DNA from 3 places in the Vogesella indigofera genome. Region 2 is predicted to be linked to each of the others. Evidence: predicted binding sites of a transcription regulator. Region 2 holds the regulator's gene; each other region holds the start of a gene.
The links. Region 2 encodes FNR, which switches genes on or off when oxygen is low (the NO sensors DNR and NnrR bind a similar motif). Its sites were predicted from a motif close to TTGATNNNNATCAA; they were not measured.
Positions count from the first base shown of each region.

Region 1 (5,403 bases), 250 kb from region 2:
GCGACTGGGTGGAAAGCCTGTCGGCGCTGGTCGAGCACCACGACGGCACGCTGGAGATCGTGCACTGGACGCAGCAGGCAGGCGACGCCATCCCGCAGAGCATTGCGGCCAACCTTGTGCCGCCCGCCCCCATCCCGACAGAGGTCGAAACATGCGCATCATGATCATCAGCGACGCCTGGCTGCCACAGGTCAACGGCGTGGTCCGCAGCATCACCGAAACCGTGCGCGAGCTGCGCGGCTTCGGCCACCAGGTGGCCCTGATCACCCCGCTGGGCGGCGAGACGGACGACGGCGACGGCTTCGCCACCCTGCCCTGCCCGACCTATCCCGACATCCGGCTGTCGCTGTTCCCCTACCGCAAGGTGGCGGCGAAACTGGCCGCCTTCGCACCGCACGCGGTGCACATCGCCACCGAAGGCCCGCTGGGCCTCGCCGCGCAGCGCTGGTGCCGCCGCCACGGCCAGCCGTTCACCACCGCCTACCACACCCGTTTCCCGGAATACATCCACGCCCGCACCCGGCTGCCGCTGGCACTCAGCTACGCGTGGATGCGCCGCTTCCACAACCGCGCGCAGGCGGTGATGGCGCCGACGCCGGCCATCGTCGCCGACCTCAAGGCGCGCGGCTTTCACAACGTGGTGCTGTGGAGCCGCGGCGTCGACACCCGCCTGTTCAGCCCCGGCGAGCGCGAGCGGCTGGACACCGCGCAGCCGCGCTTTCTCTACATCGGCCGCGTGGCGGTAGAGAAGAACATCGAGGCCTTTCTCAAACTGGACTTGCCGGGCTCGAAATGGGTGGTCGGCGAGGGGCCGCAGCTGGCAGAACTGAAGGCGAAATACCCCGATGTCTACTTCGCCGGCGTGTTCCCGCAGCACGAGCTGGCGCGCTTCTACCGTGCCGGCGACGTGTTCGTGTTCCCCAGCCTGACCGACACCTTCGGCCTGGTGCTGCTGGAGGCGATGGCCTGCGGCACGCCGGTGGCCGCCTACCCGGTGGCCGGCCCGCTGGACGTGGTCGGCAGCAGCGGCGGCGGCGTGCTGCACGCCGACCTGCGCACCGCCTGCCTGCAGGCGCTGACGCTGGACCGCGACCAGGTGCGCCGCGTGGCCGAGGGCTACTCCTGGACGGCGGCGACGCGGCAGTTCGAATCCCACCTCTGTCCGCGTCCGCTGGGCGAGCAGGAAGGCATGGCCTTCACCACCGGCGGCGGGCGCTGAACGCGATGCCAAAACAGCTGCGGCCAACCTTGCCCAAGGTTGGCCGCATTGTTGTGCATCGTAAGAAAGTGTTCACGATCTCGCGAGCTAGAGCGAGACAAGGCGAAAACGGCTGAGGAAGCGGAGTTGACATGGGGTCAATGAGCATTCCGAAGCCGTTTTTAACGCGGTATCGCCGAAGCGCAGCAGATCGTGAACAGGTTCTAAGGATCAGGCCGGCGCGTGCGTCACCTTGTGCGCGCTGAGCTGGCTCAGCAGCACGCTGGCCACGATCAGCGCCGCGCCGCCGACCTTGCCGGCGCTCATCGCCTCGCCGGCCAGCCAGCCGATCAGCCCGCCCCACACCGGCTCCATCGCGTAGATGATGGTGGCGCGGGTGGCCGGCACCGTCTGCTGCGCCCAGTTCATCACGATCTGGATCAGCGCGGTGGCCGCGCCCAGCGCCAGCACGCTCACCAGCAGCAGCGGCTGCCACTGCGGCAGCGCCTCGCCGGCCAGCGGTGCCGTGGCCAGCGACAGCAGCGCCACCGTCGCCAGCTGCACCAGTGCCATGCGCCCGGCGTTGCAGCCGGCGGCAAAGCGGCTGAGCAGGCAGATTTCCAGCGCGATGGTGACGGTGGCGGCGATGGTCAGCCATTCGCCTAAGCCCAGCTTAATGCTGAGGCCATCGACCCCGGCCAGGAGCAGCAGGCCGGCAAACGCCAGCGCCACCCCCGCCCACGCCAGCCAGCCCGGGCGCTGGCGGAACAGTCCCCACTGCAGCAGCGGCACCAGCGGCACGTACAAGCCGGTGAGGAAGGCCGAGGTGCTGCTGGCGATATGGCCCAGCCCCAGCGTCTGCAGGTTGTAGCTGAAATACAGGATCACGCCGATGAAGACGCCGCCCAGCAGCTCGGTGCGGTTGATGCCGGCCAGCTGGCGGCGGCACAGCAGCAGCGCCAGCAAGGCGGCGACGGCAAAGCGCATGCCGACAAAGGCGAAGGCGCCGCTCCATTGCAGCGCGGTCTGTACCGCGAGGAAGGTGCCGCCCCAGATCAGGGTGACCCCAACCAGCGACAGGTCGGGCAGCAGGGAACGCGGCGGCTGGGCCGCGGGCAGGGCGATGGTGGACATGGGGATGGCTCGCGTGTAGGGTGGTGGCTCAGTTTTGTGCACTATACTGCACAACTCGTTTGATGAGCAATATATTGCACTTATGAGCGAACACATTCCCCTGCAAGTCTTCAGCCATGTCGCCCGCAACCTGCGCGAGGCACGCCAGCAGCGCGGCCTGAGCCAGGAAAAGCTGGCCGCCAGCGCCGAGGTCAGCCGCCGCATGCTGGTCAACATCGAAGCCGGCGCCAGCAATGTCAGCATCGCCACCCTCGACCGTCTCGCCAGCGCGCTGGGGCTGACTTTCTCCGAGCTGGTGCGTGCCCCCGGCAGTGACGCGCCGGTACGGGTGTGGCAGGGCGACAGCAGCGACAGCCACGCCACCCTGCTGCACAGCCTGGCGCTGGCCGGCTGCACGCTGGAACTGTGGCAGTGGCAGCTAGCGCCCGGCGACAGCTACCTGGCCGCGCCGGATCCGACCGGCTGCGGCGAGATCGTCGAGGTGCACAGCGGCACACTGCAACTGGCCTACGCCGGGCACGAGCGCACGCTGCAAGCGGGCGACACCGCCGGCTACGGCACCGAGCACGGCTACCGCTACCACAATCCGGGTAGCAGCCTGTTGCGCTTCCAGCGCAGCATCGTGATGCCGGCACCCGGCTGAGACTGCGGCCAACGTTGGCCGCCGTCAGCGCGGCAGCCGCCCGCCGCCACGGCATTTGATGATTTTGACATAAACGGATAGCATCAAATCCCTCGTCACTGTCCATCCGCGATCGGAGTCACCATGCGCCTGCTACTCGCCATCCTGCTGCCCTGGCTGCAATTCTTCACCATCAAGCGCCCGTTTGCCGGCCTGTTCTGCCTGCTGCTGCAGTGCACGCTGATCGGCTGGATCCCGGCGGCGATCTGGTCGGTGTACGCGCTCAGCCAGTACAAGACCGACCTCAAGATCAAACAGGCGCTGGCACAAGCACGCTAGCGCAGGCGCCGCGCGCCGCCTCCCGATGGCCAGCCCGGCAACGACCGGCTGGCCATTTTTCATGGCGCCACATCATGCCATAAGAATTTTTGCGTTCTTGATCCACATCAATCACTACCACATGCTGCGTCCATACAATGCGCCAAACACAAGATATTGGAAAAAACATGGACACACGCCCCAAACATCACGTGGATGCGGTCAGCAGCATCAACGAATACCTGTCCCGTGCCGACTGGCGGGTGCAGGCCAACGCCAACCAGGGCTACAGCCTGGGCGGCATGATCCTCAACATCGCCGGCAAGCTCACCGCCGAGTACTGGCTGAACGAAGTGTTCCCTGCGGAAGCCGCCAGCGCGCACCGCCACGGCGACCTGCACATCCACGACCTGGACATGCTGTCCGGCTACTGCGCCGGCTGGTCGCTACGCACCCTGCTGCAGCTGGGTTTTGCCGGCGTCGGCGGCAAGGTGGAATCGGCGCCGCCGCGGCACTTGTCCAGCGCCTGCGGCCAGATCGTCAACTTCCTTGGCACGCTGCAGAACGAATGGGCCGGCGCGCAGGCGTTCAGCTCCTTCGATACCTACCTCGCCCCGTTCGTGAAAAAGGACGCGCTGGACTACGCGCAGGTGAAGCAGGCGATCCAGGAGCTGATCTACAACCTGAACGTGCCCAGCCGCTGGGGCACGCAGACGCCGTTCACCAACCTGACCTTCGACTGGGTGTGCCCGGAAGACCTGCGCGAGCAGATCCCGGTGCTGGGCGGCGAGGAGATGCCGTTCCGCTACGGCGACTGCGCCCCAGAAATGGCGCTGATCAACCGCGCCTATATCGAGGTGATGCTGGCCGGCGACGCGCTGGGGCGGGCGTTTACCTTCCCGATCCCCACCTACAACATCACCAAGGATTTCGACTGGTACGGCGAGAACAGCGAGCTGTTGTTCGCGATGACCGCCAAGTACGGCCTGCCCTACTTCCAGAACTTCGTGAACTCCGAGCTGGAGCCGCACATGGTGCGCAGCATGTGCTGCCGCCTGCAGCTGGACCTGCGCGAGCTGATGAAGCGCGGCAACGGCCTGTTCGGCAGTGCCGAGCAGACCGGCTCGGTGGGGGTGGTCACCGTCAACTGCGCACGGCTGGGCCACCGTTTTGCCGGCGACGAAGCGGCGCTGCTGGCCGAGACCGACCGCCTGCTGGACCTGGGGCGCGAGGTGCTGGAAGCGCGCCGCCGCGTGGTGCAGCAGCACATCGACGGCGGGCTGTACCCGTACACCCGCCACTTCCTCGGCAGCCTGCGCAACCACTTCTCCACCCTGGGGGTGAACGGCATCAACGAGATGATCCGCAACTTCAGCGCCGACGCCCACGACATCACCAGCGACTGGGGCCATGCCTTCGCCTGCCGCTACCTGGACCACATCCGCGCGCGCATGGTGGAGTTCCAGCAGGCCACCGGCCACCTGTACAACCTGGAAGCCACGCCGGCGGAAGGCACCACTTACCGCTTCGCGCGCGAGGACAACAAGCGCTACCCCGGCATCCTGCAGGCCGGCACGCCGCAGCAGCCGTACTACACCAACTCTAGCCAGCTGCCGGTGGGCTTTACCGACGACCCGTTCGAGGCGCTGCTGCGCCAGGACGAACTGCAGCGCAAATACACCGGCGGCACCGTGCTGCACCTGTACATGAGCGAGGCGGTGAGCAGCGCCGACGCCTGCCGCCAGCTGGTGAAGCGCGCGCTGGAAAACTTCCGCCTGCCCTACATCACCATCACCCCGACCTTCTCGATCTGCCCGACGCACGGCTACCTGTCCGGGCGGCATGATTTCTGCCCGAAGTGCGACGCCGAGCTGATCGAGAAAAAATACCGCGCCGCCTGCTGCGACTGAGCCGGTCGCCCGGATAAGCCTCAGGCGTATCCGGAAGTGGCCACCCGTGTCCCCGGATGCACTGTCTGTTTCCCGGATGCGCCTCGCTTATCCGGGCTACGAAAAAAGTAATGCCCACCGCCGCCATGCGGCCAACCCTTGAAAGGAAACACCATGCACAACCAGCCAAGCATCGAACTGAAAGACGAAGAACGCACCCGCTGCGAGGTATGGACACGGGT
Region 1 is NZ_JAQQLA010000004.1:472,610-478,012, forward strand. It holds gene PQU89_RS07930 (UDP-2,3-diacylglucosamine diphosphatase) at 1-164, shown strand, start outside; gene PQU89_RS07935 (glycosyltransferase family 4 protein) at 152-1,219, shown strand; gene PQU89_RS07940 (DMT family transporter) at 1,430-2,332, opposite strand; gene PQU89_RS07945 (helix-turn-helix domain-containing protein) at 2,415-2,975, shown strand; gene PQU89_RS07950 (YqaE/Pmp3 family membrane protein) at 3,099-3,293, shown strand; gene PQU89_RS07955 (ribonucleoside triphosphate reductase) at 3,461-5,182, shown strand; gene nrdD (anaerobic ribonucleoside-triphosphate reductase) at 5,336-5,403, shown strand, end outside.
Region 1: the regulator FNR is predicted to act here: its motif matches at 3,391-3,404, upstream of PQU89_RS07955 (ribonucleoside triphosphate reductase).

Region 2 (5,403 bases):
CCGGTGGTCGCCATCGTGCTGGTGCTGTGCTCGGTGTTCATCCCGGTGGCGTTCATGGGCGGTATCGCCGGCCAGATGTACAAGCAGTTCGCCATCACCATCGCGATGTCGGTAACCATCTCCGGCATCGTGGCACTGACGCTGACCCCGGCCTTGTGCGCGGCGATGCTGAAGTCCGAGCATCAGCACAGCAACGCCTTCTTCGACGGCTTCAACCGCCTGTTTGACCGCATCACCCTGCGCTACAGCAGCGGCGTGGCCTTCCTGATCAAGCGTTCCGTGCTGGCACTGGTGCTGTTTGGGCTGCTGATCGGCGCCTCGGCGTGGCTGTTCAAGCTGATTCCGTCGTCGCTGGCGCCGGAAGAAGACCAGGGCTACATCATCTCCGCCACCATCCTGCCGGACGGCGCGGCGATCAACCGCACCGTGGACGCGATGGACAAGCTGGACGTGGAAATTGCCAAGAACCCGGCGGTGAAGGACGTGATGAGCTTTGCCGGCTTTGACATCCTGTCCGGCTCCAACCGCACCAATACCGGTGTCACCTTCATCACCCTGAAGCCGTGGGACGAGCGCAAGGCGCCGGGCATGTCGGCGCAGGAGGTGGTCGGCGACGTGTTCATGAAAGGTGCCGGCATCAAGGAAGGGCTGGTACTGGCCTTCAACCCGCCACCGATCTCCGGCATGTCCTCCACCGGCGGCTTCGAGGCCTACGTGCAGAACCGTGCCGGTGCCTCGGCCGGCGAGCTGGCGGCCCAGGCGCAGGCGCTGATGATGGCGGCGGCAAAACGGCCGGAACTGGCCGGCGTACAGAGCACCTTCTCCGCCAACGTGCCACAGGTCAACGTGCAGCTGGACCGTGAAAAGGCCAAGGCGCTGGGCGTGCCGATCGACGACGTGTTCGACACCATGCAGAGCACCTTCGGCGCGCTGTACGTCAACGACTTCAACAAATTCGGCCGCATCTTCACCGTGCAGCTGCAGTCGGAGGCCGAGTTCCGCAAGAGCGTCGACAACCTGCGTACCGTGTTCGTGCGTGCGCAGAACGGACAGATGATTCCGCTGTCCAGCCTGGTGACGGTGGAACAGGCCACCGGCCCGGAAATCGTCGAGCGCTACAACGCCTTCCCGTCGGCCAAGCTGGTCGGCGGCCCGGCACCGGGCTACAGCTCCGGCGAAGCGCTGGCGGTGATGGAACAGCTGGCGAAGGAAACCCTGCCGGATGGCTACACCCTGGCGTGGACCGGCTCCGCCTTCCAGGAGAAATCCACCGGCGGTGCCTCGTCGACGGTGTTCGTGATCGCGCTGGTGATGGTGTTCCTGATCCTGGCGGCACAGTACGAGCGCTGGACGCTGCCGATCGCGGTGCTGACCGCGGTGCCGTTCGCGGTATTCGGCGCGCTGGTGGCCAACTGGCTGCGCGGGCTGGAGAACGACATCTACTTCCAGGTGGCACTGGTGACGCTGATCGGCCTGGCGGCGAAGAACGCGATCCTGATCGTCGAGTTCGCGGTGCTGAAGATGGAAGAGGGGCGTTCGCTGACCGAGGCGGCGGTGGAGGCGGCCAAGCTGCGTTTCCGCCCTATCGTGATGACCTCGCTGGCCTTCATCCTCGGTTGCGTGCCGCTGGCGATTTCCAGCGGCGCCGGCTCCGCCAGCCGTCACTCGATCGGTACCGGCGTGATCGGGGGCATGTTGGCCGCAACCTTCATCGCGGCACTGTTCATCCCCCTGTTTTTCAAACTGATTATGCAGTGGAGTCAGCGCAAGCCGGCGCCACAAGGAGAACAGCATGATGCTTAAGCAAGCGCTGTTGCCAATCATGGTCGCCGCCGCGCTGTCGGCGTGCGCGGTCGGCCCCGACTACCAGCGTCCGCAGCTGGAAATGCCGCAGGCTGCGGCCAACGTGGCGCCGGTTGCCAGCGACTGGTGGCGCAGTTTCGAGGATCCGGTGCTGGACGCGATGATAGACGAATCGCTGCGCTACAACCGTGATCTGGTGCAGGCCGCGGGGCGGGTGGAAGAAGCCGCCGCCGCCGCTGGTGTGGCGCGTGCCGGCCTGCTGCCGCAGGTCAGCGCCAGCGCCGGCAGCGGCCGCAGCCAGATCTCGGCCTACAGCAGTGGCGGCGGGGCGCTGCTCGACAGCCGCCAGGCCGGGCTGACCGCCAGCTGGGAGCTGGACCTGTGGGGCAAGCTGCGCCGTGAACGCGAAGCGGCGCTGGCCGACGTCAGCGCCAGCGAGCGCTCGCTGGCCGCGTTGCGGCTGTCGCTGGGCAGCCAGGTGGCCAAGAGCTACTTCCAGCTCGCCAGCTACGATGCCCAGCTCGCCAGCGCCCGTGCCACGCTGCAAAGCCGCGAGCAATCGCTGCAGCTGCGCCAGAAACGCTTCAACGGCGGCATGACCTCCGAACTGGAGCTGCGCCAGGCCGAGGCCGAGGCCGCCAGTGCGCGTGCCACCGTGCCGCAGCTGGCACAGGCGGTGACGCAGACCGAACACGCGCTGGCAGTGCTGCTGGGCCGTTCGCCGCGTGACATTGCGGCCAACCTTGGCCGCGGCAAGGCCTTGTCGGCGCTGGCCGAGCCGGAGCAGATCCCGTCAGGTCTGCCGTCCGACCTGCTGCTGCGCCGTGCCGACGTGGCGGCGGCGGAAGCCAGCCTGATCGCGGCCAACGCCCGCATCGGCGTCGCCCGCGCCGCCTACTTCCCGAGCATCAGCCTGTCGGCAGGCATCGGCAGCGCCAGCACCGCGCTGGTCGACCTGTTCAGCGGCCCGGCGCAGACCTGGAACTTTGCGGCCAACCTGACCGCGCCGATCTTCAACGCCGGCCGTATCGCCGCCGGTGTCGATGCCGCCAACGCGCGCCAGAAGCAGGCGCTGGCGGTGTACGAGAAGACGGTGCAGCAGGCGTTTGCCGATACCCTGGACGCGATGTCGGCGGTCAGCACCACGCGTGCCACCGAACAGGCGCAGCTACAGCAACTGGCGGCACTGCGCGAGGCGCTGCGCCTGGCGCGGCTGCGCTACGACAACGGCTACTCCAGCTATCTGGACGTGCTCGATGCCGAGCGCGGCGTGTTCCAGGTGGAGCAGGCACTGTCCAGCGCCCGCCTGGCGCGGCTGTCGGCGGTGGTGTCGCTGTACGCGGCACTGGGTGGAGGCTGGCAGGCCGGCTGACCCCGCAACGCACGATGCAAAAAGCCCGGATCGACTGATCCGGGCTTTTTTTTTGCAGCGCGCCGGCGGGCGGCGCGATGGTATGTATGGGCTTAGCCGGCGCTGTTGGCCTGCGAGCAGCCGGCCACCAGGGCCTTCAGCTCTTCCGGCCGCACCAGCTGGATGTGCTTGTGATCGACCAGGATCCAGCCCTGCTGCTGGAATTTTGACAGCGTGCGGCTGACGGTTTCCAGTTTCAGGCCGAGGAAGCTGCCGATTTCCTCGCGGCTCATGCGCAGGATGAAATCGTTGGCGGCAAAGCCGCGGCTGGCCAAGCGCTGCGACAGGTTGAGCAGGAAGGCGGCGAGGCGTTCTTCCGCCTTCATGTTGCCCAGCAGCAGCATCACCGACTGGTCGCGCACGATCTCGCGGCTCATCAGGCGGAAGAAGTGGTGTTGCAGGCTGGGGATGTCGCGTCCCAGGCTTTCCATGCGGCTGAATGGCAGCTCGCACACCTCGCTGTCCTCCAGCGCGATGGCGTCGCAACCGTGGGTGTTGGAGGAAATGCCGTCCAGCCCCATCAGTTCGCCGGACATGTGGAAACCGGTGACCTGTTCGCGGCCGTCCTGGCTGGAAACGCAGGTCTTGAAATAACCGGTGCGCACCGCGTATAAAGAACGGAAGCCTTCTCCGCTGCGGAACAGGTACTCACCGCGCTTGAAACGGCGGCTCTGACGGATAACGGCATCCAGCTGGGCCATCTCGTCACGGTTCAGCCCCACCGGCAGGCACAATTCACGCAGGCTGCAGTTGGAACAAGTGACTTTCAGCGAATGCAGGGGGGAGGACAGATCGTTCATACCGAGAGTCGATTTCCAGGGACAGATGAGCTTGCTTGATGAGCGTCAATGCAGATCAAGGCGTAATTGCGCAAATTTACCAGTCCCCCACCAGATTTCCAATCAAAATATATGATGACTGCTCATTCTGCATTTATCCCGACCCAATGTGTTTTCGACCGGACCCTGATCGAAACACTGGAAGGGTCCGGTCCGCGTTACACCTCCTATCCGACTGCCGATCGTTTTCACGCCGGTTTTGGGGTGAGTGATTATGAGCATTGCCTGGCGCAGCGCACCATTGGGGCAAACCATCGCGGCATTTCGCTGTACGTGCACATCCCGTTCTGCAACACCATCTGCTACTACTGCGGCTGCAACAAGATCATCACCAAGGACAAGAGCCGCGCCGACGCCTACCTCGACTACCTGGAAAAGGAAATCGCGTTGGTGGCGGAAAAACTCGGCTGTCGCGAGAAGGTGATCCAGCTGCATTTCGGCGGCGGCACGCCGACCTTCCTGTCCGATGCACAGCTGGACCGGGTGATGGGCGTCATCAACCGCTACTTCGAACTGCTGCCGGAAGGCGAGTTCTCCATTGAGATCGACCCGCGCAAGGTTGGCCGCGACACGGTGCTGCATCTGGGTCGGCTCGGTTTCAACCGCATGAGCGTCGGCATCCAGGATTTCGATCCGGCGGTGCAGCAGGCGGTGAACCGCATCCAGAGCGAGGAAGAAACCCGGCTGGTGATCGACGCCGCGCGCGAGGCCGGCTTCAAGTCGGTGAGCGTGGACCTGATCTACGGCCTGCCGCTGCAGACCGCGCACTCGCTGGAAAGCACCGTCAACAAGGTGATCGCGATGGCGCCGGACCGCATCGCGCTGTACAACTACGCGCACCTGCCGACCGTATTCAAGCCGCAGCGCCGCATCAACGAGGCCGACCTGCCGTCCAGCGCCACCAAGCTCGACATCCTGCAGAACTCGGTGCAGCAGCTGAGCGACGCCGGCTATGTGTTCATCGGCATGGACCACTTCGCCAAGCCCGGTGACGAGCTGACCCGCGCGCTGGAACAGGGCCGCCTGCAGCGCAACTTCCAGGGCTATTCCACCCACGCCGACTGCGACATGATCGGCTTTGGCGTGTCATCGATCGGCAAGGTCGGCCCCTGTTACAGCCAGAATGAAAAGGACATCGACGCCTACTACGCGGCGCTGGACGCCGGCCACCTGCCGGTGATGCGCGGCATGACGCTGACCCAGGACGACATCCTGCGCCGCAGCGTGATCCAGGCGCTGATGTGCCGCTTCTCGCTGTCGGTGGAGGCGATCGAGCAGACCTTCGCCATCAATTTCGCCGAGTACTTCGCCGACGAGCTGCCGAAGATCCGCGAATTCCAGCAGATGGGC
Region 2 is NZ_JAQQLA010000004.1:222,549-227,951, reverse strand. It holds gene PQU89_RS06785 (efflux RND transporter permease subunit) at 1-1,803, shown strand, start outside; gene PQU89_RS06780 (efflux transporter outer membrane subunit) at 1,793-3,175, shown strand; gene fnr (fumarate/nitrate reduction transcriptional regulator Fnr) at 3,268-4,014, opposite strand; gene hemN (oxygen-independent coproporphyrinogen III oxidase) at 4,126-5,403, shown strand, end outside.

Region 3 (5,403 bases), on a different contig from region 2:
GAAAGAAAGTCAGCGACAGGTAGAACATCCAGAAGTCGCTGCTGGACAGGGTGATGCCGGCGGCGAACTTGGTGGCGAACTCCCAGCCCTTGAGCAGCACAAAACCGCCGCCCAGCAGCAGCGTGGCCAGCAGGTAGCGGCGGCCGCTCGCCACAAGGTTGGCCGCAAAGGCGCGCACCGCCGCCGCCACCGTGGCGCTGCCGGCGATCAGCAGCAGGGTGTTCAGCAGCGCCGGCCACAGCAGCAGCTGTGCCTGGCCGGCGGCAAACAGCGCCGCGTCGCGCTGCCGCGCCACGCCGTAGACGGCAAAGAAGATGCCGAACACCGTCAGCTCGGCAAGGATGAAGAACCACATCGCCAGATCGCCGGGCACGCGTGGCGGGGCGGCAAGGCCGGGTGCGGCTGTGTTCATGGCAGGCTCCGTCGTGAAAAAGGCGCCCGCAAGGGGCGCCCGTGTTGCCGGATGCGGCGGGATCAGGCGCTGGCGCGCTCGTTGCCGCGGATAAAGAAGCTGACGATGTACAGCAGCAGGCCGATGAAGAACACCACACCGGACAGCTCGCGCAGCCAGTAGAAGAAGGCGATCTTGTCCTGGGTGGCCATGAACGACAGCGGGGTGTCGCCCATGCGCTGCATCCATACCTGCAGGATGCCGGCGGCGGTCAGGAACAGGGTGATGAACACCATCGCCACCGTCATCAGCCAGAACGACCACATCTCCACCACTTGCGCGGCATTGCTGTTGGCCTCGCGGCCACGCATCAGCGGCATGGTGTAGGAAATCATGGTCATCACCACCATGGCGTAGGCGCCGTAGAACGCCATGTGGCCGTGGCTGGCGGTGATCTGCGTGCCGTGGGTCAGGTAGTTGACCGGAGCCAGGGTGTGCAGGAAGCCCCACACGCCGGCGCCGAGGAAGGCCATCACGCCGGTGCCCAGTGCCCACAGTACCGCAGCCTTGTTCGGATGTTCGCGACGGCGCTTGTTGACCACGTTGAAGGCGAACAGCGTCATCATGAAGAACGGAATCGGTTCCAGCGCGGAGAATACCGAACCCCACACCTGCCAGTACGCCGGCGCGCCGATCCAGAAGTAGTGGTGACCGGTACCGATGATGCCGGAGATCAGCGTCATGGCGATGATCACGTACAGCCACTTCTCGATGATTTCGCGGTCAATACCGGTCACTTTCACCAGCACGAAGGCCAGCATCGCGCCCATGATCAGTTCCCACACCCCTTCCACCCACAGGTGCACCACCCACCACCAGAAGTACTTGTCCAGTACCAGGTTGTCCGGGTTGTAGAATGAGAACAGGAAGAAGATCGCCAGCCCCCACAGGCCCAGCATCATCACCATGCTGATGCTGGTCTTGCGGCCCTTGAGCACGGTCATGCTCAGGTTGAACAGGAAGGACAGCGCCACCAGCACGATGCCGATCTTGGTAATGGTCGGCTGTTCCAGGAACTCGCGGCCCATGGTCGGCAACAAGTCGTTGCCGGTGATCTTGGCCAGCGTGGCGTACGGCACCGCCAGATAGCCGACGATGGTCAGCGCCCCGGCGATCAGGAACACCCAGAAGGTGATGATGGCCAGTTTCGGACTGTGCAGCTCGCGTTCCGATTCTTCCGGAATCAGGAAGTAGCCGGCGCCCATGAAGCCGAACAGCAGCCACACGATCAGCAGGTTGGTGTGCACCATGCGTGCCACGTTGAACGGGATTTCCGGGAACAGGAAATCGCCGATCACGTACTGCAGGCCCATGATCAGGCCGAACAGGATCTGGCCGACAAACAGGCCGATCGCGGCGACAAAGTACGGCTTGGCCACCGCTTGCGAGCGGTACTTGAGCTGGACATTGGTGAGCGGGTCATTGGCCGCCGCCGAGACGCTGGCAGCGCGCGCGGTGGCCATTGCGGAGGAAGTCATCTGGTTCTCCTTGGATGATGAATTACCGGGATCGACAGGCATCAGCCTTCGATATTCGGCGGCCAGTTATTGGTATTGATTTCCGAGCTGTACTTGAGGAAGGCCACCAGGTCGTCGAGTTCGGCATCGTTGAGATGGAAGTTCGGCATCTGGCGACGTCCCGGCGCGCCGGTCGGCTGCGCCTTGATCCAGGCCTTGATGAATTCCGGGCCACGGCGCTGGTAGACGTTACCCAGCTCCGGCGCGAAATAGGCGCCCTCGCCCAGCAGCGTGTGACAGCCGATGCAGTTGTTGACCTCCCACAGCTTCTTGCCGCGGGCGACCTGCTCGGTCAGGTTGGCGCGGTTGTCGCGCTTGGGCAGCGCCTGCACCGTATCCAGTGTCAACGCCACGAACAGCAGGAAGAAAAACACCGCGCCACCGTAAAAGATGTTGCGCGCGGTCGATTTGGTAAAACTGGCGCTCATCGCGTCCTCCTTTTCTTGCGTCACCGGGAACCCGGCGTGTCAGGGCGAACTGTACGTTTCCACCCATCCAGATAGCATTGATGCGAATCAACGATTCCCGGGCGCCGCCGTTCCTACACTGGCGTCATCCCCTTAGCGGCCGCCGGCCAGACTGGAACAGCAATGAACGCCCCTGCCTCCTTCCCCCATCCCTACCCGCTGCGCCACGGCCAGGTCAGCCTGGTCGGCGCCGGCCCCGGCGATCCGGACCTGCTGACGCTGAAGGCGCTGCGCCGCCTCAACGAGGCCGACGTGGTGCTGTACGACCTGCTGGTGTCCGACGCGGTACTGGCGCTGGTCAACCGCCGCGCCGAGCAGATCTGCGTCGGCAAGCGCGCCAGCCGCCACACCCTGCCGCAACAGGACATCAACCAGCTGATCGTGACCAAGGCGCAACAAGGGCTGCGCGTGGTGCGGCTGAAAGGCGGCGACCCGTTCCTGTTCGGGCGCGGCGGCGAGGAGCTGGAAACGTTGGCCGCAGCCGGCATCGCCTGCGAGGTGATCCCCGGCATCAGCGCGGCGATGGGCGCGGCGGCGGCGGCCGGCATTCCGCTGACGCACCGCGACTACGCGCAGGGCGTCAGCTTCGTCACCGGCCATCGCCGCGACGGGCAGAGCACGCTGGAGTGGACCGGCCACACCGGCGCCGAGGAAACGCTGGTGGTGTACATGGGGCTGGGCGAGGCGGCCAATATCGCCGACCAGCTGCAAGCCGCCGGCCGCGCCGCCGCCACACCGGTGGCCATCATCGAGAACGCCACCACCGCGCAACAGCGGGTGCTGTGCTGCGAGCTGGCCAGCCTCGGTGCCTGTGTGCAGCAGCACTCGGTCAAACCCCCGGCCCTGCTGATCATCGGCGAGGTGGTACGACTGCAGGCCAGACTACAGGCGACGCTGGCTCAGGCGCTGGCCGGCTGAGCACCTGTTCACGGCCACGCGCGCTCACGCGAGACAAGGCAAAAACGGCCGGGAAGCGGCGTTTATCCAGAGATAAACAAGCATCCCGAAGCCGTTTTTAATGCCGTATTGCCACCATTGAGATCAAGTCGCGGCCGATCGTGAAAGTCTCTAAGACGGCAAGGCGCGGCGGGCGGTGCGATACTGCCGCGCCGCCGCGGCGAAATGCCATAGCAGCAGCGCCAACAGGCCGAGCAGCGCCAGCGCCAGCGGCCAGCCCAGCTGCGGCTGCCACACCCACAGCGCCGCCAGCGGCTGCAGCAGCAACAGTGCGAGCCAGCTGTGCCGCGCGGCGGTTTCCGGCACGAAGGCATGCAGCGCCGGGACGCGATGGCGTGGCGGCGCCGCATTCTTCAGGTGCAGCCACAGCAGGAAGGGCACGATGCGGTACAGCATGCCGACCACCAGCGTCAGCGCAAAACCACCGAGCATACACCACGCCAGCGCGCGCGCCAGCCACGGCGCACTGCCCTGCCACGCCAGCAGCGGCAGCAGTACCGCCAGCAAGGCCAACAGCGCAAACGCCAGCCACCAGTACGGCAGCAGCCACTCCTGCGGCCGCCGGCTGGCGCGCAGCAGGCGCAGGCTGAGTGCGGCAAACAGCGCCAGCGGCAGCCACGCCAGCGACCACCACGGCCACTGCGGTTGCCACAGCAGGCCAGCAGCGCCGGCCAGCAAGGCCAGCAGCCACAGCGTGGCGCCGTGGCGCTGCCACCAGCCGGGATAGGCCGGCGTCAGCAGGAACATCGGCGCGATCACCTGCGCCACCGCCATCACCAGCAGCAACACCCAGCCCTGCGCCGCCAGCCGGTGCAGCGGCAGCAGGCTCAGCAGCGGCCACGGCCGACCCCAGCCCAGCACCGCCAGCATCGACAGACCCAGCAGCAGGGTCAGCAGCAACAGGCCTAGCGCCAGGCGCAGGCCGCGGCTGCTGCCGTCCGCCGCCGGGCTGCGCCACAGCCCGTACAGCAGGCCCGACAGCGCGGCGGCCAGCAGCGCAAACAGCACGCTGGCCAGCTGCAGCCACGGCGGCGCCAGCGCCCGGTAAAAGCCCCAGCACAGGCTGGCGGTGGCCAGCTGCCACAGGCTCCACACCCCCAGCCGCCACCACGTTGGCCGCAAGCAGGGCACGCCGGACACCACCGCCACCATCTGCAGCAAGGCGCCCAGCATGGCGTTGCCGAGCACGCCCAGCGCCAGCAGGTGCAGCGGCAGCAGCAGGCTCAGCGATGGATAGTCGTTGTCGGTCAGCAGCAGGCTGGCCGCCAGCGGCAGCAGCCAGCACGCCGCCGCCAAAAAATAACGCACCGGCAGCGAAAGCGGCGGTGCGCGGTCAAAACTGGGCATGGCCTGCATCAGGGCAGCACCAGCTTCAGCACCACCCCGCTCATGTCCGGCAGCATTTCACTGTCAAAGCTGACCTTGCGCTGCTGTAGCAGCGGGATCAGCGGCCCGGGGAAGTGCGGCAGCACATAGGCCAGCTGCTGGCCGCTGCTGCCGTTGTCGACGTCGTCGAGGATGATTTCCATTGGTTCCGGCGGCACCAGGCCGCGCAAATCACGGGGTGACATGGCGTAGCTCCTGCAACAAGGAGGCGGCATCCGGAATCCGGCTGTCGCACATTGGGTAGAGGATGTTCTCCTCCTTCATATTGTGCTGCTGCATCAGTACCAGCAAGGTGTCACAGGTGGCGGCCACGCCGCGAGCGTCACGCTGCAGCAGATCGCGGTTGAGATCTTCCATCAGCTCGCGCATCTGTTCGTGCTCGTAGCGCATCACCGCGGTCGGCCCGCCGCGCATGCCGGTGGCCGCTTCCAACGCCTGGAACAGCCGGTTTTCCTCGTCGGCAAAGTGCTGCGCCATTTCCTCGCAAAAGCTGGCGCACAGCGCATCGGCGCCGGCCCAGTCCTGCTGGCGCACCGCCTGCTCCAGCGCGGCAAATGAGTCGTCGCAGTGGCGGTGCACCGCGCTCAGGTGGGTTGTCAGGTTCATCATCAGGCTCCGGTGGGGT
Region 3 is NZ_JAQQLA010000005.1:106,033-111,435, reverse strand. It holds gene PQU89_RS11110 (cytochrome c oxidase subunit 3) at 1-412, opposite strand, end outside; gene PQU89_RS11105 (cbb3-type cytochrome c oxidase subunit I) at 475-1,929, opposite strand; gene PQU89_RS11100 (c-type cytochrome) at 1,971-2,396, opposite strand; gene cobA (uroporphyrinogen-III C-methyltransferase) at 2,559-3,353, shown strand; gene PQU89_RS11090 (hypothetical protein) at 3,504-4,739, opposite strand; gene PQU89_RS11085 (DUF2249 domain-containing protein) at 4,748-4,963, opposite strand; gene PQU89_RS11080 (hemerythrin domain-containing protein) at 4,950-5,387, opposite strand.
Region 3: the regulator FNR is predicted to act here: its motif matches at 2,474-2,487, upstream of cobA (uroporphyrinogen-III C-methyltransferase).